DNA from 3 places in the Agrobacterium sp. DSM 25558 genome. Region 3 is predicted to be linked to each of the others. Evidence: predicted binding sites of a transcription regulator. Region 3 holds the regulator's gene; each other region holds the start of a gene.

Region 1 (7,411 bases), on a different contig from region 3:
GGTTTTCCCGGGTGCGGATGTTGAAGATTTCAACGGAACTGCGCATCGTACCTCCCACTGCATTTCAATCCTGGACAGGCTGAGAAGCCATATTTCATTTGCATCAGCTAAGACCGTGGTTATGATCCTATTGTCGTAGGCACCGTCCTGCAAATTTAAAAACGGAAGACAGCAGCGTTGCGGCACCGCCCGTATTCTCTGATCTGGCTTTTCCCAATATTGAGGTCTCGCGATGACGACCATCGCTGATCAAACCATTCGGTTTGGCCGAGTGGCACCCATGCTTCCCGTCAAAAATATCCAAAAAGCTCATGATTTTTATGCCAAGGTGCTTGGCTTTCAAAAGACGTTTGAGAACGGAGACCCGGTGGGTTTCATGATCTTGAAGCGGGATGAGGCAGAGTTGCATCTGACGTTGCAGCCAGCTTACAAATCCGCGTCCTTCAATGTCGCGCATATGCTGGTGAACAATGTGGATGAGCTCCACCGCCTTTGCAGCGACTATGGATTACGCATTATCAAAAGACTGGAAAACAAGGACTACGGCCTGCGCGCATTCGTTTTCGAAGACCCGGACGGAAACCGGATCGATGTGGGCCAAGTCATCTAGGCATGCGGGCGGCGCGGTCTGTTCCGCGCCGCTTTTCCCTCTACCGATCCCTGAAGCGGTTGGTGATGGGATAGCGCCGGTCGCGACCGAAGTTCTTTTTGGTGATCTTCACACCCGGCGCGGACTGGCGGCGTTTGTATTCGGCCAGATAAAGCAGATGCTCGATGCGATGGACGGTTGCGATATCGTGGCCGCGTGCGACGATCTCTTCCACCGACATTTCCAGTTCCACCAAGCACTCTAGAATATCGTCGAGCGCCGGATATGGCGGCAACGAATCCTGATCGGTCTGGTTGGGGCGCAGTTCTGCGGATGGTGCTTTCGAAATGATGTTGGCAGGAATGACCTCGCCGGAAGGGCCAAGTGCCGTTGGCGGCACGTGACTGTTTCTCCAGGCAGAGATCGCATAGACCTGCATCTTGTAGAGGTCTTTGATGGGATTGAAGCCGCCATTCATGTCGCCGTACAGCGTGGCGTAACCCACGGACATTTCCGATTTGTTGCCTGTTGTGACCACCATGGAGCCGAACTTGTTGGAGATCGCCATGAGAATGGTTCCGCGGGCGCGGCTTTGCAGGTTCTCTTCGGTGATGCCCTCTTCGGTTCCTTCGAACATTTCGGCCAGTGAAGACAGAAAGCCATCCACGGGCTCGGCAATCGGGACGATGTCGTAACGGCAACCCAGTGCCTTGGCGCAATCTGCCGCGTCTTTGAATGAGTCTTCCGACGTATAGCGATAGGGCAGCATGATGCAGCGTACCCGCTCCTCGCCCAGCGCATCGACGGCAATCGCCGCGCAGATGGCTGAGTCGATACCGCCGGAAAGGCCAAGAACCACGCTCTTGAAGCCATTCTTGTTCACATAATCGCGGAAGCCCAGCATGCAGGCGCGGTAATCTGCCTCCTCACCCTCGGGGATTTGCGAGAAGGGTCCCTCACTGCAATGCCAGCCTTTTTCCGTGCGCTTCCAGTCCACCACTGCAAGGGTGTTCTCGAACTGGCTCATCTGGAAGGCCAGTGTCTTGTCTGCATTGAAGGCGAAGCTTGCGCCGTCGAAAACAAGCTCGTCCTGACCGCCGACCTGGTTGGCGAAAACCAGCGGCAGGCCGCTTTCGATGACCTGTCGCAGTGCTACCTGATGGCGCACATCCACCTTGCCGCGATAATAGGGCGAGCCATTCGGCACCAACAGAATTTCCGCACCGCTTTCGGCCAGCGTTTCGCAGACGCCCAGATCGTTCCAGATTTCTTCGCAGATCGGGATGCCGATGCGAACACCCCGGAAATTATAGGGGCCGGAAATCGAACCTTCGGCAAAAACGCGCTTTTCGTCGAACTCGCCGTAATTCGGCAAATCCACTTTGTCGCGTAGCGCCGTGATCTTGCCGCCATCCAGAAGAGCAACGGAATTGTGCCGACCCGTCTCGCCCTGGCGCGGGAAACCAATGATGACACCGGGACCGCCATCGGCGGTCTCGGCTGCCAGTTCCTCCACCGCTTTCAGGCAGGATTTCAGGAAGGATGGCTTCAGGACCAAATCTTCCGGCGGATAACCGGAAATGAAAAGCTCCGTCAAAAGCAGCAGGTCAGCGCCCTGCGCCGCCGCATCGGCACGCGCTTCGCGGGCCTTGGCAAGGTTGCCCGCGACATCGCCGACGGTGGGATTGAACTGCCCGACGGCAATTCGCAAAACATTGGGATTGGTGTGTACTTGGCTCATGACTCTCATTTACCGTGGCTGCGCACGCCGCGCAACGCAGGCCGTTAAACTCGCTTCAAAAAATGGCGGCCTTGAAGCGACAGTCGCCTCACGCAATGGTTATTCGGCTACCTTTGAATTCTGCACAGTTCATATCGCATTCACTGCGCTTATGTGACAGTTACGTGACATCCTCATGACACCCGATTCACGGGGCGTATTACAGACTGCCGGAGTTTAAGATATTGCGGAATTCGGTGCCCAAGATAACGGCCGCCGGAAGAACGAAACTCGTTCTTTCACGCCCTTCCAGATGGAACCTTACCAGATTTCTGGGCGATGTACGTCCCCTTCTCAACCTGACGCTCGTAGCGCTTTTGCTGATTGTCTGCACCGAGTGGATCGCGCGCGGCTCGCTGCATGATGTCGGCACATTCCTCACCTCTACCACCCGCCCCGGCATCACGACGCTGGTTGCAGTGGTACTGGTTCTGCTGGCGCTCGATGCCGTTCTTGGCAGGCATTACCAATCGATACTCATTGCTGCACCTATCCTTCTGGTGCCGGCCTTTATGTCTCATCAGAAACAACTGTACCTTTCCGACCCGCTTTATCCCTCCGACCTTCTGTTCGGTCGCCAGATTTTGCAGCTTTTGCCGGCAATGCTGAAAGCCCAGCCGTTAACGGCTGTTGCGCTTGTGATCGGCCTTATCATGGCTGCTGCCTCGGCCGTTCTGTTGTGGCGTTTTTGCCGTGATCATGCACCCGTCATCGGGCGAACACAGCGCGTCTTGCGGCTGGCGCTGGTAATTCCGCCTTTGGTTGGCCTCGGCTCGTTGATGGACTATTCGCAGAATTCGTGGATGCGAGATCGGCTGAACATTATTCCGATGATGTGGGACCAGAAGGAAAACTACCGCCAGAATGGGTTCCTGATGGCGCTTGCGTTCAACATTCCCATGGCCAAGGTGTCGGCCCCAGCAGGCTACAGTGAAAATACCATTTCCGACATCGTCTCGGATGGCTCGGCCTATGCCGTCAATTACAGCACCCTGCCTGATGTCATCATGATCATGAGCGAATCGCTATGGGACCCGACAAGGTTGCCCAATGTCTCGCTTTCCCGAGACCCCATGCCGACAATTCGAAGCAGGCAATCGGGCCACGTCTTCTCTCCCGAATTCGGCGGCATGACGGCCAATGTGGAGTTCGAAGCGCTGACGGGTTTTTCCAACGCCTTCCTGCCCTATGGCAGCATCCCCTATCAGCAATATGTGCGCCAGCCAGTGCCATCGCTTGCCACCTTCTTCCGGAACGAAGGCTACTCTGCCATTGCCATCCATCCGTTTCAGGAATGGTTCTGGAACCGCCGCGAAGTCTACAAATCCTTCGGTTTCGAAGAGTTTCGATCGGAAGAAACGCTCCCCGCCATGGAAAAGCGCGGCATCTTCGCGTCGGATGAAGCTCTGACATCGGAGATCATGCAAACGGTCGATGCAGCGGAAAGTCCGTTGTTTCTTTTCAGTGTCACCCTTCAGGGACATGGGCCCTACGAGCCGAACCGCTATGCAGCCAACACCGTTTCGGTCAACGGCTCCCTCTCGGAAGGCGCAACCGACGCACTCGCCACCTACACCCAGGGCGTATCGGAAGCGGATGACAATTTTGCCCGCCTGATCGAATGGGCGAAGAACCGCGAGCGCGATACGGTGATTGTTCTCTTCGGTGATCATCTGCCGCCGCTGGGTCAGGTCTATGTGGAAAGCGGTCACATGGCCGATATGGTCGCGACCCGCCGCGCGCCCTTGGACACTATGAAAAAAGAACATGAGACGCCGCTGGTCGTGTGGTCTTCGAAGACCGGTCTGCACAACAGGATCGGAACGATCAGCCCATCTCTGCTGCCTTACCATGTCCTGAAGACAGCCGGTTTCGATGATCCCTTCTACACCGGTATTCTCGGCAAGGTGCAGGCATCTTACTCCGTCATCGACCGGCACATGCTGATGGAAAAGGATGGCTCAGCCGTGCCGGACTGGGCAACGGGCTCAATGTCGGTGCCCTCTGCCATCAACGAATATCGCCAGCTTCAATTCGATATGATGTTTGGCAAACAATTCGGCAAGGACCGTTTCTTTCCAGGGTTTTCCTGGGTCAATCCGGCTCAGCCATCCAGCTGATCGCGATGATCACAATACCGAATTCGTTTGAATTCGGTATTGGTGCCGGTTACTCGTCAAGAACATCGGACCGTCGTACCGGGCGGCTCCGAGCCTTGGCTGGAGATCGAAGAATGCCCGCTATCCCCGATTACATCGCTTCTCATTTCAAAAGATCGTCCAAAGAGATCGGAGAGGTGGAGCGCCGCATTCTCGACGTCGCGCATCAGCGGAAACTCATTTCGACAGATACGAACGCCGCCTTTTCAAAGAACTCCACATTCGGAGAGCGGCTTGCAGACGGCATCGCCCGCGTTGGCGGCTCCTGGGGCTTCATCATCAGCTTCTTGGTGTTTTTGGTGGTCTGGGCCATCATCAATACGGTGGTGATGACGACGCAGGCTTTCGACCCCTACCCCTTCGTCTTCCTCAATCTCATCCTCTCCATGCTGGCGGCCATTCAGGCACCCATCATCATGATGTCGCAGAACCGCCAGGGCACGCGCGACCGTTTCGAAGCGGCCAAGGATTACGAGGTCAATCTCAAGTCGGAACTCGAGGTCCTGTCCCTGCACGAAAAGATCGACGTGAAGGTGCTTGCAGAGCTCGTGGCGCTGCGAGAAGAGATCGCAAAGCTTCACACACGCCGGGATAACCGACCCGACGTGCCGTGACTTGCACACGCGCAACAGTTCTTTCGTAAATCGATATTCATTTTGCGCCTTTTTCTGCATTGGTTACGAATCCGTCAGATTCTTCCGCTACAGATTGACGCGGGCATTTGTTGCATTGCACTCTTGGTGCAGCGACGCGGGAATCACTTCCGTATCAGAATGGCATCACGCTTTTCCGAGCAGCGACGCCTCCGCGCTGGAACCATTCAGTCCGGAAATCGAATTTCTGTTCCGAGGTCTTTTTCATGAACCAATATGATCTTGTTGTTGTCGGCAGTGGTCCCGCTGGCAGACGCGCTGCCATCCAAGCCGCCAAGCTGGATAAAACAGTCCTGGTCATCGAAAAAGGCAGTCGTGTCGGTGGCGTATCGGTTCACACCGGCACCATTCCGTCCAAGACCATGCGCGAAACAGCACTCAACCTTTCCGGTTGGCGCGAGCGTGGCTTTTATGGCCGCTCCTACCGTGTGAAGCAGGAAATCAGCGCGGAAGATCTGCGGCGCCGCCTGCTCATCACGCTCGATCATGAGGTCGAGGTGCTGGAGCACCAATTCGCGCGCAACCGCGTTACCCATATTCGCGGCAAGGCAGCTTTCGTCACCTCCGACACGATGGAGATCGCCAAGGACGATGGCGAAGTCGTTCTCGTCAAGGGCAAGAGCATCCTGCTCGCAGTCGGCACCCGCCCCTTCCGCCCGGACTATATGCCGTTCGATGGTAAAACGGTGATCGACAGCGACGAGATTTTGGAACTGCAAAAACTGCCCCGTTCCATGGTGGTCATCGGTGCAGGCGTTATCGGCATCGAATATGCCACGATCTTCAGTGCGCTTGATACTGCCGTCACCATCATCGATCCGAAACCGACGATGCTGGATTTCATCGACAAGGAAATCGTAGAGGACTTCACCTATCAGCTGCGTGACCGCAACATGAAGCTGCTTCTCGGCCAAAAGGCCGACAAGGTCGAGCATACGCCAGAAGGCAAGGTCATGCTGACGCTGGATAGTGGACGGACGCTCACAACGGAGATGGTGCTGTTCGCCGCTGGCCGAATGGGCGCCACGGACACGCTCAACCTCGCCGCCGCAGGTCTGACGGCAGACAATCGCGGCCGCTTGACCGTCAACCCGGAAACCTTCGAGACGTCGGTCCCCGGCATCTTTGCGGCAGGCGACGTGATCGGCTTTCCAAGCCTTGCCTCCACCTCCATGGAACAGGGGCGGATTGCTGCGCGCGTTGCAGTGGGTGCCATCGGCATGGAACCGCAGAAGTATTTTCCTTATGGTATCTACGCCGTGCCGGAAATCTCCACCTGCGGCCTGACCGAAGAGGAAATGAAGGAACGCGGTATCGCCTATGAATGCGGTATCGCCCGCTTCCGCGAAACCTCACGCGGCCACATCATGGGCCTCGATACCGGCCTGCTGAAGCTGATCTTCTCGCTGAAGACACGCAGGCTTTTGGGCGTTCATATCGTTGGTGAAGGTGCGACTGAGCTCGTCCACATCGGACAGGCGGTTCTCAACCTCAAAGGCACGGTCGAGTATTTTGTGGAAAATACCTTCAACTATCCCACGCTTGCCGAAGCCTACAAGATTGCCGGCCTCGATGCCTGGAACCGGATGGGCGACATCAAGAACGAGAACGCGACCGAGTAGGATTCTCCAGCGCCCCTACCAACGAATGTTGTAGCGGGCGCTGACGGAGGGCCGAAAGCGGTCCTGATAACCTTGGTCGAGATTGCCTGATACGGTGAGATTTTCACCGAGCTTCTGTTCCAGACCGACATTGGACGTGAAATCATCAAAGGTATCACGGCTGGCACCTGTCAGGACGAACGCCGTGCCGGTAGCAGAGCGCGTCAGACGCAGTGATTGCGAGACGTCGAGCCCGCTCCACTGCTGTGCGGTTCCATCATAGCGCACCGTCATGTTGCGGTTCGATTCAAGATCGAACTCCGATGTCGCGATGCGTTTCTGAGACGTTGTCATCGTCCAGGCGCTTGAACCGGTCAGAGCATTCATCAGCACGGCGATATCACCCGCAACCTTCGCACCCGGCAGGTTGGACGACAACAGTGTGACGTTGCCCCAGAATTTCACCGGCGTATCCACCAGCGCACCGCCCTCAGACGCATTCATGCCCATTTCCAGACCGGCGCGAATGGGCGTATCGGTGGGCAGTTTCGCACCAATGCGTGCCGAATAGGACTGGTCGGAATTCTTTGCAGGAGCCCAGATGAGGCCCTTCTCCTGCGCATGCGCCA
Region 2 (7,411 bases), on a different contig from region 3:
AAGGCCTACCATTGAGCCAAGCGTTGCGGTTGGCGGCTGGACCCCAAGACCCAGGAAAGACAGCGAGGATTCCAGCAGGATCAGTGACGAAAAGGTCATCGTCCATACCACGATGATCGGTGACGTGACATTGGGCAGCACGTGGTGAAACAGGATGCGAAAATGTGAGGCACCAGCGGCTTTGGATGCCTCCACGAAAGGCTGGCGGGAGACTGTCAACACCTGCGCCCGCACAATCCGAGCATAGACCTCCCACCCGGACAAGCCGATGACGCAGACCAGAATTGGCAGCGCTGTACCGAAAATGGCCACAGCCAAAAGCGCAACCAGCGTAAACGGGACTGCCATCTGAATGTCGACAATAGCCATGACCAGCGCGCCAGTGCGGCCGCGGACGTAACCGGCAATGACACCACAGACAACGCCGACGAGCAGACTGATGACGCTTCCGATGAGAGCGATGAGCATCGTCAAACGCAGGCCGTGAAGCGTGCGCGACAACAGATCGCGGCCCAGTTGATCCGTGCCGAGGGGATGGATGGCCATGGCTCTGTCAAAACTGATGGGTGGGCAAAGGCGTGCCAGAAGTGTCTGGGCGTTTGGATCGAAGGGCACCAACATCGGGCCGAAAATGGCCGCCAGCAGCACCAGTGCGAATGCCAGAAGATAGAGCCGCGTTGTCCAGCGCGCCTTGCTCCAAAGTTTCGCAAGCCCCTTGGGCGGACGGCGGCGTTCAATGGAGGCAACAGGCGATGACAGGCCAGTGGCTTTCAAAGAGGGAGCGATGTGGCTCATGATGCGGTCACCTTCACACGAGGATCGATAAGGGCATAGAGCAGGTCGATCAGCACTGACGTGACGACCACAAGGGTGGCAATCAAAATGACGCCGAACTGAAGCACGGGATAATCGCGGCCGATGGCAGAAAACACCACCAAATCGCCGATACCCTTGGTAGCAAAGACAGCCTCTACGACGACGCAGCGCCCGACCATGCCAGCCACTTGCAAGCCAATGACGGTAACCACCGGAATGGCGGCATTGCGCAGCGCATGTTTGCCGACCACCAGAAATTTCGGCATGCCTTTGGCACGTGCAGTGCGGATATAATCCTGGCCCAGCACATCCAGCATGGCGTTGCGGGTAAAGCGGATGATCTCCGCCAGCATCAGCGCCGATAGCACCAGCGCCGGCATCAGGAAATGCAGTGCCGTCATTGAGCCGGAACTGGGCAACCAGTGCAGTTTCAGCGAAAACACCAGGATCATGATGATGGCGAGCACGAAATTCGGCGTGGCATAACCGATGAAGGCCAATCCCATGATTGCCGAACCGATGGCCTTTCCGCGTTTGAGCGCGGCGGCAATGCCAAGAGGCACGCCAGCGACGACTGAGATAAAGAGCGCGTAGGCAAACAGTTGCAGCGTATTGGGCAGACGTTCGGCATAGATATCGACCACCGGGCGGCGCTCGTAGAAGCTCAACCCCATGTCGCCGTGCAGCAATCCGCCAACGAAGCGGAAAAACTGCACCCAGAGCGGTTGATCCAGGCCGAACTGCTGAACCATGGCGACCTTGGTCTGCGCATCCGTACCCGGGGGCAGCAGATAATCCATGGCGTTGCCAGAAAGACGCGTCGCAAAGAACACCGCCGTCACGACAAAGCAGAGTGTTGCGAGTGCGCCAAGTATCCGGCGCGCCAGAAAATCAAGCACGTTGGCGCTCCATCTCGACAACGCGCTCTTCAAATGGCTGCATTGGCGCGACCCACGGGCGATCACCAGATTTGCGGAATGGCAAACGAGCGTAGAACGGATCGTTGCCATGAACGTCGATGGTGAACTGGTCACCCGTGATTTCCAGGGCGGCATAGGCGGCGGCCGTCAACGGCATGGTGGTGAACCGTTCGCTCAGCGACTGGATGGTGACGTGCTGGATATTGCCGACGTTGGTGACGGTGTTCCAGTGCACATGGCCGGATAGCCAAAGCGCGGCCTTTCCGGTCACTTCCACGGCGGCGCGCACCACGTCATGGTCGGGATAGGTCGAATATTGCGCATTACGCTGGAAGTAATAGTTGCCGATCTGGGAATGACCCGACAGCGGCACATGTGTGGCAATGATGGCCGGACGCTCGTCGGCGTTCAGAGCCTCTACCAGCCAGTCGAGATGCTCCGATGCCCTGTTAAAACCGGTGCCCATGGTGATTTTGACGTTTGGCTGCCATGCGATGAGGCGAACATCGCCCAGATCGGTCACACTGCTGGCCATCGATTGTCCGAAAATAGCTTCGTTGTCAGCAATGCTCAAGTTTTCGACGTCGTGATTGCCGATCACATGCACCCTTTTTCCGGGGAATGTCTTGAAGATTTCGGCCACTTCGGAAGCCACGCGGTAATCATCGGCATGGGTCGTATCGGAGATATGATCGCCCAGATCCAGCACCAGATCGACATTGTCTGCCGTCGCGCGATCAATGAATTGCTGCAGCACTGGCAGGCCGTTCCAAGCTGCGTCCTTGGTATGCGACTGAGGTCCGTGATGGATATCTGTGATGATGGCGATCTTCATGGCTTGCTCCTGATGTCAGGGCTTCTGGCCCGTCCTGATCGGCAGGATTAAACCTCTTGCATGACACTATTATGAATTAGTCTCATTTTTATTTACGGTTGACATTGAGCTTATCTCAATTCACATCAGACATGAAAACGAGGGATTAACGTGTCTGAATTTGCTTTTGATGCCGGTGGTTATCTGATCGATCTTGATGGTACGCTCATCAGCGGGCGAGTGGTTCTGCCGGATGCACGGTGGCTGCTGAAACAGGTGGAAGACCACTATATGGTCGTTTCCAACAATGCCGAGCATACGCCGGACCAACTGTCTCGCATGTTACGTAGCCTTGGCCTGCCACTTGCCAGCGACCGGATCATTCTCGCTGGCACCACGGCCATTGACTGCATCGCGCAAAGACATCCCGGCGCATCCGTTTTGCTGTTAGGCAGTGCTGGCTTGCGCAATTATGCCCGACGCAAGGGACTTAGGCTGCATCAGGAACGGCCCGACATCGTGCTCGTTACGCGCGACCGCAACTTTTCCTACATCAAGATTGCGACTGCTGCGGAGGCTCTTTGTGATGGTGCCGCGTTGTTCGTAGCCGCCCCGGATCTCAGTCACCCCGGGCCCACTGGAAAGCCCGTTCCGGAAACCGGGGCGTTGGCGGCTGCTATCCTTGCGTGTGCAGGCCCGCGCGAATACACAGTTATCGGCAAGCCGGAAAGGATATTGTTCGAGATGGCCTGTAAGCGACTGGGCGTGACGCCTGCTGATGCGGTCATGATTGGTGATAACCCGCAGACGGATGGCCTTGGTGCAAGTCGCGTCGGCATGCAGTTCTGGCAAGTGGATAACGGATTGTTGCGACGTCCCATGCGTCAAGCAGCAGAGTAACGGGAATTCTCATGGCATCGGATAAGACAATGAATAGCCAGGACTTCGCAGGCGTCGTCGACCGCATTCACGCGGTGCGCAAGGATCTGGCCCCCACCGCCGGTCGTATCGCGGATTTCATCACGCTGAATGCGGCAGAAGTCGTGCATATGTCAGTAACGGAAGTCGCGGAGCGCACTGAAGCCAGCGAAGGCAGCGTTATCGGTTTTTGTCAGACGATCGGCGCGCGCGGCTTCCAGCAGGTGAAAATCTCGCTGGCCCGTGAATTGGTGCAGCCCGTTCAGTTCATCCACGAAGACCTGACGCTGGAGGACGACACGGCATCGGTCATCGAAAAAGTGTTCCAGTCTGACATGCAAGCGTTGCGTGACACGCAAAAAGCACTTGATGTCCGCGCCCTTGCAAAAGCCGTCGAGGCCATACGCAAAGCAAAGCGCGTTGAGGTTTTTGGTATCGGCAGCGCGGCGACGGTTGCCGAAGACACCAATTACCGTTTGCTGCGCATTGGCATTCTGTCCCGTGCAAGCGTCGACAGCCACGTGCAGGCAATCACCGCCGCACTGGCTGATAAAGACACAGCAGTGATCACCATTTCACATTCCGGTGCCACAGTTGAAACTTTGACCGCAACGCGACTGGCCAAGGAAGCCGGTGCGACGACAATCGCGATCACCAATTTCGGCAAGTCACCACTGCTTGCCTTTAGCGACATTGTTTTGAACACATTGGCGCGAGAGACCCAGTTCCGCGCCGAAGCAATGACCAGCCGCATCGCCCAGCTTGCGATCGTCGATGCGCTGATCGCCTGCCTCGCATTGGCCGACTATGAGCGGTCCGTGCAAACCATCGCCAAGACTTTTGACGTTTTATCTACGAAACGGGTTTGAGCGCCAAAGAGCTTTCCACACACGCAATGGCTCATGTTTGTGAACGTTACGTATTCATCGACAGGAGGCGTCATCCGGCTGACACAAGTCTCGCATTACAACATGTTCAATGTGGACAACGCAATCTCAGGAGAGACGGCGCATGAATATCAGTGACCCAAGCCAACTTGACCGTATCAAAGCGGAGATCGTCGACAGTTTTGACGAAGAGCTGGAACTACAGATGGATGAGGACCGGCTGGATGACCTAGCTGCTGAGAGCATGAAATCCGCCCCCGGCAGGCTTCTCGACCGCAAGGTCTACTTCCAGGAACTGTTTCGTCTTCAGCACGAACTCGTCAGATTGCAGGATTGGGTTCAGCACCAAAAGCTCAAGGTCGTGGTCATTTTCGAAGGGCGAGACTCTGCCGGCAAGGGTGGTGCCATCAAGCGTGTAACCCAACGGCTCAATCCACGCGTTTGCCGCGTGGTTGCCCTGCCGGCTCCTTCAGAGCGCGAGCGGCATCAATGGTATTTCCAGCGTTATGTGCAACACCTGCCAACCGCAGGTGAGATCGTCCTGTTCGATCGGAGTTGGTATAATCGCGCAGGCGTCGAACGCGTCATGGGCTTTTGTACGGCAGATGAGCTGGAGGATTTCTTTCAATCGGTTCCGCAGTTTGAAAACATGCTGGTTCGCTCGGGCATCATCCTGATCAAATATTGGTTCTCCATCACCGATGAAGAACAGGAATTTCGCTTTAACATGCGCATTCAGGACCCGTTAAAGCAGTGGAAGCTGTCGCCGATGGATCTGGAAAGCCGCGTCCACTGGGAATCCTATACGAAAGCCAAGGAGGAAATGCTGGAGCGGACCCACAAACCGGAATCGCCTTGGTGGGTCGTCGATGCCGTCGACAAGCGCAAAGCGCGCTTGAACTGCATCTCACATCTGCTTCAGCAGATTCCCTATGAGGATGTTCCCAAACCATCCATCCATCTTCCGGAACGCGCCCGCAACTCCGATTACAATCGCGCTCCGGTTCCGGCAGAAATGTATGTGCCGGACATCTTCAGATGACAGAAAGGTTGTAGGACACGGTGACTTCGCATCAGCTTGGCCTTATCCACGCTTCGAGAATCGACGCGAGGCACTGATGACTTCCAATCAAGGTGAGACGAGACCGATGAGAGGCATTGCCCTCGCATCGGCAGGCTACGCCTGTTTTTCATTGCAGGATGCAATCGTTAAATGGTTGGTTGCAGATTACAGTGTACCGGAAATTCTCTTTTTCCGAAGTCTCGTCATCGTCTTAATCGCTGGTTCGCTCGCCTGGTACAGGAAACACCCATCCATATTGAAAAGCAAATACCGCGGAACGGTGGTTTTGCGAGCGATTTTAATGCTTGTGGCTTGGATGCTTTTCTACAACGCGGCCAGAGATCTGGGGCTTGCTGAGCTGACAACGCTTTACTTTTCAGCGCCTATCATTGCCATATTCCTTTCGATAGCAATGCTGGGAGAAAAGGTCAAAATAGGACGCTGGGTCGCCTGTGTCGCCGGGTTCATCGGCGTTTGCGTCGCAGCGAACCCAACCCACTCGCCCAACTTGATACCCGCAGCAATGTCCCTCGCCGCCGGTTTCTGCTGGGCATTGAGTACGATTTACATTCGCCTTGTGAGCAGAACCGAAACAACGCTCACGCAGATGTTCGCCACGAGCCTTTTATTCGGACTTGCCTGCGCAGCATCTTTTCCGTGGATATGGAAAACACCGGACGCAACGGGATGGGCACTGATGACGGCCCTTGGCTTGGTCGCAGCTCTTGGTCAGTATCTGCTTTACGAAGGTTTTCGTCACGCACCGGCTTCTGCCTTGGCACCTGTGGAATATACAGGCCTGATATGGGCATTCTTTTACGGGTACATTTTCTGGGCGGAGATACCGACCGCGAACGTCTTTGTAGGCGCGCTCCTCATAATCACCTCAAGCCTCATTCTGATATTTTGGGAACGCCGCGTAGAAAAGGGTGGAAATGCCCGTCAAAGCTGACGTCGTTTCCACCCATCTAAATTCTGCACTTCTGAGGAAAGTTACGCCCTCAGATCAATCAAGCAGTTCTGCTGGCACCTTGCCACCGTTTTCCGAAAGCTTCTTGAGGAGTGCCTTGTGAAGCCAGGTGTTCATTTCTGCCGAGCCATTGAGCTCGCCCGTGTATCCTAGCTCCTGCGCAAGCTCTTTGCGTTCGGAGAGGCTTGCATCCATGCCCAAAGCTTTCATAAGGTCGGTAATGGAGTGCTTCCAGTCCAGCTTCTGGCCGCTGTGCTTGACCGCGGCGTCAAGCTGGGATGCAACGTCAACGGAATGAGAGCCGGATGCCGTGGGTGCCGATGGCATCGAAGGCGAAGCGCCTGCTGTCGAGGGCACAGTCTGCCCGGTTCCCCCCACTGGCGGCGCGGTTGTCGCAGCTGGTTCGGAGATAGACGATGGTGCCGGGGTAGGCTCTGCCGCTGAAGGCGACGCAGGTGCTGCATGTGCAGAACCTCCAAATATGGCGTCCCTGATCTTGTTGAAAATGCTCATGATGTTTTCTCCTCACACTGATGTAACTGCAAGGTCCAACGGAGGCTGCGCCACATCCGTTCCGAAGAAATATAAGAAAAACCTAACGAAATCTTCGGGGTCATCGTCAATCGCACTGCAAAAAGACCGGATTGATGTTGGAAACGAAGGTTCCGGTCGCTATTTAGAGCCTATGATCTTCTTCACGTCCGATACGCATTTCAGCGACCCCCGCGTTCTTCGAATTGATCGTAGGCCCTTTTCCAACATGGCAGATCACGATGAGGCGCTGATCGCGAATTGGAACAATGTTGTCGGCCCGCAGGACGAGGTCTGGCATCTTGGGGATTTCCGACTAGCGGCAATGGAGACTGCGACGAACTTCTCTCCAGATTAAACGGCCACAAGCATCTCATCGTGGGAAACAACGACCCAGAAAGCACCACCACTGCGCCGGGATGGGCGAGCGTCCAGCAATACGCGGAACTCACGCTTGAGGGTCATCGCCTGATCATGTGCCACTATGCGTTT
Region 3 (7,411 bases):
TGACCCCGCTATCTCTGTGATAAGCCAAGATATCACGCCACTCGTGCACGTCTTGCGCCGTGATAAGCTCCGGCAGGCGGCTTCGCACCTCGTCGTCTTCAGCCAAATGCTCGATAAAGCCGACGGTGACGGCAGTGTTGATCTCGTTATGCGGTGCTGCGAGACAATAGCGTGCGTAATCCAGGATAAGTCGGGGTTTTCTGTGTCTCCGCTTTTCACAGAGTCTTCAAACAACACGCGCAGCTCTATCCACGCCGCCATCGGCGACCAAGCCTGCTCAATATGTTTACGGATATCGGGTGCGGCCTCGATAGCCTTCCGACGCCATGTATTCATGTCATCCATCCAGCACTGTGTCTCACAGTCACATAGCTATTATATTTTGTGAGAGAATGTCACGGCAGATGGAGAGGCATTTCGTTGGAAACGTCCTCGACGATTTCTGCAAGGTGCAAGGCCTGCCTGCGGCATAAGCCGCAGGGCGCAACGTGCTTCAGCAGCACGGCGATGAGATGATCCAACCCGCCGGATCGCAGCCCTTCGCATGAACGGCTGCTGGATCCCGGGTGAATGCTTCAGCCCTGGCGGGCCTTGCGGTTGGCGTAACGACGGTCGCGTTCTGCCTTGCGGGCCGCTTCGTCTTCAACGACGCGGGCGATACGATTTTTTTCAGCCGCCTTGCGGGCGTCTTCTTCAGCGTTTGCTGCAGCTGCAAGCTCGGCTTCGCGTTCTGCGGCCTCTGCCTCAAGGCGACGTTTTTCCTCGCGCTTCTGCGCGTCTCGTTCAGCCTGACGCGCTCTGCGTGCTTCGGCAACAGCAATCTGCTCCGCCTGCTTTGCTTCGAGCGTCGGTGCGGCAGCTTCCTTGGCTTCGCGATAGGCCTTCAACAGAGCGGCCTTGGCTTCCGCGGCAGCGCCGCGACGTTCGGAAACTTCGTTGTTCTTGATATTTCTAGTGTTTCTCAAATCTCTATTCCAGTTGATGCGTCACGCCGACCGGGGGTCAGGATTTTTTGGCGCGTTTCGTTGGGATGATTGCGGGCTTCATGCTGTCGTCCAGTTCTTTCGCAAGCCGCGCTTCGCGCAACCGGATGGTCTTTTCGTCGCGAGCCTGGGCAATGGAGTTGAGTTCATCAACGGCACGGCCGCGCGCAAAAAACTGCGATTGCGTGGCACCGAAGGCGATTTCAGCCTGCTTGCGAGATTTGCTGTGAGCGTCAGACATGGATTTCCCTTCTTACCGCATCGCACTGAAAATCGGAATCGATTTTTTAAAAAGAACGATACGCAGATTTAGTCCCTGAAGCGTATTCGTGCATCTCGACGATGCAATACCTTCAAGCGCTTGGCCGCCGAGCGGCACAAAAAAAGGCCAGGCAACCTGCCTGACCTCGATTGGTCTCATGCTTTCAACAGTGCCAGTACATCCGTGGTCAATGGAAAGCAGATTCCGTATTATACAGCCTGCAGGTTGCAAGCAGACATTTTGCCCGACTTGTTGTCGCGCTCAAGGTCGTAGCTCAACTTCTGGCCTTCAACGATTTCGCGCATACCTGCACGCTCTACAGCGGAGATGTGTACGAATGCGTCTGTGCCGCCGTTGTCAGGCTGAATGAAGCCGAAGCCCTTGGTGGAGTTAAACCATTTTACTGTGCCTGTGGTCATAATGAACCCTTTCAAAGCATATGTTATAGATCGCAGGACAGAAGCCCTACGTGCGAGTACAGCGATTTTTTTGAAAGGAAGGGTTAGTTCAAAGCGCGGTGCTAATCGCGCGGTAACCAAAGCTCAGCAAGCAAAAGATCGATGAGCCATTGATAGACGGTTATCGCCCTATAGTCAAACCTATAATTCCGAAATTTTCAATTTAGGGTTTGACGGGCTTTTCATATCGATCCCAAAAGCCCGACCCGAAAGGGCTTTGTGGTACTTTCACGGGACAAGATAACGCAAGACACCGCCCCTTTCGGAGCGGTGTTATATTTAGATTAGCATGACGTATCTCGGTTTTCTGGTGGGAGCAAACCAATGCTCCCTGCCCCATATCAGGCTTCCATGGAATAACCCGCGCCGCGTACGGTACGGATGACATCCTGCATGTTGGAGAAGTTGAGCGCCTTGCGCAGGCGGCCGACATGGACGTCTACAGTGCGTTCATCCACATAGATATCGTGACCCCATACGCCATCAAGCAGTTGGGAGCGCGAGAAAACTCGACCGGGAGACACCATCAGGAATTCCAGCAGACGGAATTCGGTTGGTCCGAGCCGCACTTCACGGGTCTTGCGGTGAACGCGGTGGGTTTCGCGATCCAGCTCGATGTCACCGCATTTCAGAACCGAAGACAGAACCTCCGGGCGGGCGCGGCGCAACATGGCCTTGACGCGCGCCATCAGTTCCGGCGTGGAGAAGGGCTTGACCACGTAGTCGTCGGCACCGGTGGCCAGACCGCGCACCCGCTCGCTTTCCTCACCGCGTGCCGTCAACATGATGATCGGAAGCCGTTCGGTTTCAGGACGCATTCTCAGACGGCGGCAAAGCTCGATGCCGGAAACGCCCGGCAGCATCCAATCCAGGATCAAAAGATCCGGTGTGCGTTCCTGCAAGCGGATTTCCGCCTCGTCACCACGCGGTATAGTATCCACGTCGTAACCTTCGGATTCCAGATTGTATCGAAGAAGAACGCTCAACGCCTCTTCATCTTCGACAACTGCGATTTTCGGCACCATGGCTAGGGACTCCGCCAGTCTTATAAGGAATTCACTCGGTGACTGCGCCGAGCGTGTTGGAACTATCGTCCTTTGGACGTTCGCCTTCCGGCTGGCTGCCGGTGGCCATGTAGTAGATGGTTTCGGCGATGTTGGTGGCGTGGTCACCGATGCGCTCGATGTTCTTGGCGCAGAAGAGAAGATGCGTGCAGGTGGTGATGTTGCGCGGGTCTTCCATCATATAGGTCAACAGTTCGCGAAACAGCGATGTGTACATCGCGTCGATTTCTTCGTCGCGTTCACGGATGGCCTGGGCCTTTTCTACGGAGCGGGTCGAGTAAACGTCGAGGACTTCCTTGAGCTGGACCAGAGCCAGCTCCGAGAGATGCTCGATGCCACGCGCCAGCTTGCGCGGAACGCCGGTGCCGGAAACGGCCAGAACACGCTTGGCGGTGTTCTTGCCAAGATCGCCCACGCGTTCGAGATCGGCTGCGATGCGCAGCGTCCCGATGACTTCACGCAAGTCTGCGGCCATTGGCTGGCGCTTTGCGATGGTGACAATCGCCTTGTCGCCGATTTCGCGTTCGGCATGGTCCAGAATGGTGTCGTCCGAGATCACCTTCTGCGCCAGGGCGGAGTCCGAATTGACGAGCGCACGCACGGCGTCGGCGCACATCTGTTCGGCAAGGCCACCCATTTCGGCGATCCGGCGGGTGAGGAACTTCAGCTCGTCATCATAGGCGGACATGATGTGGGAATGTGTCGGCATGGTCGAATTCTCCAGTTTCGTGACGCCGCCCCGCAAGCCTGACCAGGCTCAAGCGGGTTGGCGTGGATGTCTCATCACACAACAGACAATGGGATCAGCCGAAGCGACCCATGATGTAGTCCTGCGTGCGCTGATCATCCGGGTTGGTGAACATCTTGTCGGTATCGTTCTCTTCGACCAGATGGCCGAGGTGGAACATGGCGGTACGCTGAGACACGCGGGCCGCCTGCTGCATGGAGTGGGTGACGATGACGATGGTATAGTTTGCGCGCAGTTCGTGGATCAGCTCCTCGACCTTGGCAGTCGCAATCGGGTCCAGCGCCGAGCAAGGCTCATCCATGAGGATGACTTCAGGCGAAACGGCAATGGCGCGGGCGATGCAAAGACGCTGCTGCTGACCGCCGGACAGACCGGTACCGGATTCGTGCAGCCGATCCTTCGCTTCGTTCCAAAGGCCGGCCTTCTGCAGGCTGGCTTCTACGATCTGGTCCATATCCGCCTTGTTGCGGGCGAGACCGTGGATGCGCGGACCATAGGCGATGTTTTCATAGATCGTCTTCGGGAACGGGTTCGGCTTCTGGAACACCATGCCGACGCGGGCCCGCAGTTCCACCACATCGATGATCGGATCGTAAATATCTTCTTCATCGAGCGTGATCTTGCCAGCGACCCGGCAGCCATCGATCGTGTCGTTCATGCGGTTCAAGGTGCGCAGGAACGTCGACTTGCCGCAACCGGACGGACCGATCAGAGCTGTAACGGTGTTTTCGCGAACGTTGAGGTTCACATCGTAAAGGGCACGTTTCTCACTGTAATAGACGGAAACGTCCTTGCCGATCATCTTATACGAAACTTCATTCATTTTCTTGTCCAGCGCCTTTTCAACTGCTGCTTCCGACAACATGTTCATAGCCTTAGCTCCCTCTACCAGCGCCGTTCAAAGCGGCGACGCAACAGAATTGCGCCAACATTCATGACGATGAGGAACATGAGCAGGATGATGATAGCGCCAGATGTTCTTTCGACAAAGGCACGTTCTGCTTCGTTCGCCCACATGTAAATCTGCACCGGCAGGGCCGTAGACGGGTCCATGGGTGTTGTCGGATAATTCGCGACGAAGGCGACCATGCCGATGAGCAGCAGGGGAGCGGTTTCGCCAAGGGCATGCGCCAGGCCGATGATGGTACCGGTGAGAATACCGGGCATGGCAAGCGGCAGGACATGGTGGAAAATCGTCTGCATTTTCGATGCGCCAAGGCCAAGAGCCGCAGCACGGATGGATGGTGGCACGGCTTTCAACGCCGCGCGGGTGGCGATGATGATGGTCGGCAGCGTCATCAATGTCAGCACCAGACCGCCGACCAGCGAGGCCGAGCGCGGGAAACCCAGGAAGTTGATGAAGACAGACAGACCGAGCAGACCATAAACGATCGAAGGAACGGCAGCGAGGTTGTTGATATTGACCTCGATGAGATCCGTCAGACGGTTCTTCGGCGCGAACTCTTCCAGATAGATGGATGCGGCGACACCGATGGGCAGCGACAGCACCAGCACGATCATCATCATATAGAAGGAGCCGATCAGTGCGACGCCCACACCCGATGCTTCCGGACGGCTGGATGCGCCGTTGAAGAAAATGCCGGTGTTGAACTGCTTCGCAAGCTGCCCAGCATCGGTCAGTTGCTTGACCCAGCCGAGTTGCTGATCCGAAATGCGGCGGTTGGCTTCGTTGACGGAGAGATCGATCTGGCCCTTGACGGCGCTATCGAGATCGCCCGACGCCAGAAGGGAAACCGTGCGCGTGGTGCCGATGATGCTCGGATCCTTGACCACGACGTCGCGCAGCTGAGCACGGATGCTATCCGAGATCAGGGCATTGACGGAGCGCAGGGCCGTGCGGTCATCCAGCGACACGCCGAGTGCCTTTGCAACCGCATTGCGAGCGATGACCGGATAGTTGGCCGTCGCCAGCTTTGCCGGGTTCTGGGCGCGGACATTGTCAGGATCGATGATCTGTTCGGAGAACTCGACCGGAACCGTGATCATGGTCTGCTGGAACGCCGTATAGCCCTTGCCGACAACCGACCAAAGCAGAAGAAACAGAAACAGCAGGCCAAAGGTGATGGCGGCAAGACCGTAGGTGCGGAAGCGGCGCTCGGAGGCGTAGCGGCGTTTGATGCCGATATCGCGCCGGACCTTCTTCGTTGCGGCTGGGGCGATGACGCCCGGAGTAACGACGTCGGTCATTCGTACTGCTCCCGGTATTTGCGCACAATGTAGAGCGCGTAGATATTGAGGCATAGCGTGATGGCAAAGAGTGTGATGCCAAGCGCAAAGGCAACCAGTGTTTGCGGCGACGTGAACTCAAGGTCGCCCGTCAACTGGCTGACGATCTTGACGGTAACAGTGGTCATCGGCTCGAACGGATTGAGTTGCAGGCGGGCGGCCACACCGGCAGCCAACACCACGATCATGGTTTCACCGATGGCACGCGATCCGGTCATCAGGATAGCGCCCACGATGCCGGGAAGAGCGGCCGGAAGGATGACCTTCTTGACTGTTTCCGAGCGCGTCGCGCCAAGCCCGAGCGAACCGTCACGCATCGCCCCTGGAACAGCGGTGATAATGTCATCTGACAGCGAAGAGACGTAGGGTATCAGCATGATACCCATGACGAAACCGGCTGTGATGACGCTCTGTGCCTGGATGAAGCTGGCATAGTCGCCGGTGGTGAGGCCGTTGATCTGCGAGGAAATATCGCGAAGAAACGGACCGACTGTGGTCAGGGCGAAAAAGCCATAGACAATGGTCGGGATACCGGCGAGCACTTCCAGCAACGGTTTGACGACGGAGCGGAAGCGCGGCGTGGCGTATTCAGCCATGTAGATCGCTGAAAACAAACCCACAGGAACAGCCACCAGCATGGCCACGAAGCCGATATACAGTGTACCAGCCAACAGCGGTATCAGACCGAACTGGCCGGAACTGTCGGTGGTGCCAGCAGCGGCAAAGCGCGGGTCCCACACGGTTCCGAAAAAGAACTCGTGAGCCGGAACCATGTTGAAGAACTGGATCGCCTCCGTCAGCATCGACAGAACAATGCCGATGGTCGTGAGAATGGCGATGGACGATGCCACCACGAGCGCTCCGAGAATGACCTTCTCCACCATGTTTCGAGCGCGGAACCGGGGAGCAATGCCGCGCATGGCATAGAACGCGCCGGCGATTGCCGCAACCAGCACAACGACCACCATTCCGATCCGGCTGGTTGACGTCATCGTGTTGAGCGTTTCAGCGGCCTCGACCATGTAAGGCTGCGGATCACCCGCAATCGCCACACCCTTGGAGCCAAGCAATGGACGCAAGGTGGCAGGATCGGCTTTCGCCTGCGAAAGTTCATCCGTCGTCAGGCGCTGGAGACCACGCGCAATTGAACCGACCATGCCGTAGTTCAGGCTTTGCTGTGCTTCGGACTGAGCCTTGATGTCATCTGGAAACGCGCCGCGCACCGCCGACGTGATGACAAACGGGCTGACAGCCAGCCAAAGCGCCAGAATAAACGCTGCGGGAAGAACGGCCCAGACGAGAACGTAGCAGCCGTGATAGCCAGGTCGCGAATGCATGGAGGATGGACGGGCACCAGCCAGAGCGATGGCACGGCGTGAACCAAGCATATAGCTGGCTACGCCGATCAGCGCCAATATAAGTAAAAGTATGGATGTGTTCATGGAGACTTTCCTCGGCGCATCATGAGCGGGGATGCGGTATCAGGCAGCTTTGTTATTTGCACATCGGATCATCCGAAAACCGTCTTGGACCTTATGGACCCAGTGGTTTCGCGACAGGTGCCGTATTTCCTTTTGGCTTCGGCATTCCGGGTAGATACGTCGTATTTATCGACATCTTCGCCATACGATAAATAGGATCTATCAACC

The links. Region 3 encodes PhoB, which activates phosphate uptake and scavenging genes when phosphate is short. Its sites were predicted from a motif close to TGTCATNNANCTGTCAT; they were not measured.
Region 1: a site for PhoB is predicted at 2,484-2,500, ahead of DSM25558_RS00380 (LTA synthase family protein). Genes of this name have one in related genera too.
Region 2: a site for PhoB is predicted at 2,632-2,648, ahead of DSM25558_RS12085 (HAD-IIA family hydrolase). Genes of this name have one in related genera too.

Annotation. Positions count from the first base shown of each region.
Region 1 covers NZ_FMUD01000001.1:74,488-81,898, reverse strand. The annotation lists gene DSM25558_RS00395 (TolB family protein) at 1-46, opposite strand, end outside; gene DSM25558_RS00390 (glyoxalase superfamily protein) at 233-610, shown strand; gene DSM25558_RS00385 (NAD+ synthase) at 651-2,330, opposite strand; gene DSM25558_RS00380 (LTA synthase family protein) at 2,555-4,489, shown strand; gene DSM25558_RS00375 (DUF1003 domain-containing protein) at 4,603-5,142, shown strand; gene sthA (Si-specific NAD(P)(+) transhydrogenase) at 5,388-6,803, shown strand; gene DSM25558_RS00365 (hypothetical protein) at 6,819-7,411, opposite strand, start outside.
Region 2 covers NZ_FMUD01000012.1:4,000-11,410, forward strand. The annotation lists gene DSM25558_RS12070 (ABC transporter permease) at 1-795, opposite strand, end outside; gene DSM25558_RS12075 (ABC transporter permease) at 792-1,715, opposite strand; gene DSM25558_RS12080 (metallophosphoesterase family protein) at 1,708-2,571, opposite strand; gene DSM25558_RS12085 (HAD-IIA family hydrolase) at 2,722-3,450, shown strand; gene DSM25558_RS12090 (MurR/RpiR family transcriptional regulator) at 3,480-4,337, shown strand; gene ppk2 (polyphosphate kinase 2) at 4,480-5,397, shown strand; gene DSM25558_RS12100 (DMT family transporter) at 5,474-6,370, shown strand; gene DSM25558_RS12105 (DUF3597 domain-containing protein) at 6,425-6,901, opposite strand; partial or broken gene DSM25558_RS12110 (metallophosphoesterase family protein) at 7,074-7,411, shown strand, end outside.
Region 3 covers NZ_FMUD01000014.1:62,348-69,758, forward strand. The annotation lists gene DSM25558_RS13585 (DUF6481 family protein) at 576-965, opposite strand; gene DSM25558_RS13590 (hypothetical protein) at 1,003-1,224, opposite strand; gene DSM25558_RS13595 (cold-shock protein) at 1,455-1,664, opposite strand; gene phoB (phosphate regulon transcriptional regulator PhoB) at 2,045-2,728, opposite strand; gene phoU (phosphate signaling complex protein PhoU) at 2,760-3,476, opposite strand; gene pstB (phosphate ABC transporter ATP-binding protein PstB) at 3,571-4,386, opposite strand; gene pstA (phosphate ABC transporter permease PstA) at 4,401-5,723, opposite strand; gene pstC (phosphate ABC transporter permease subunit PstC) at 5,720-7,204, opposite strand.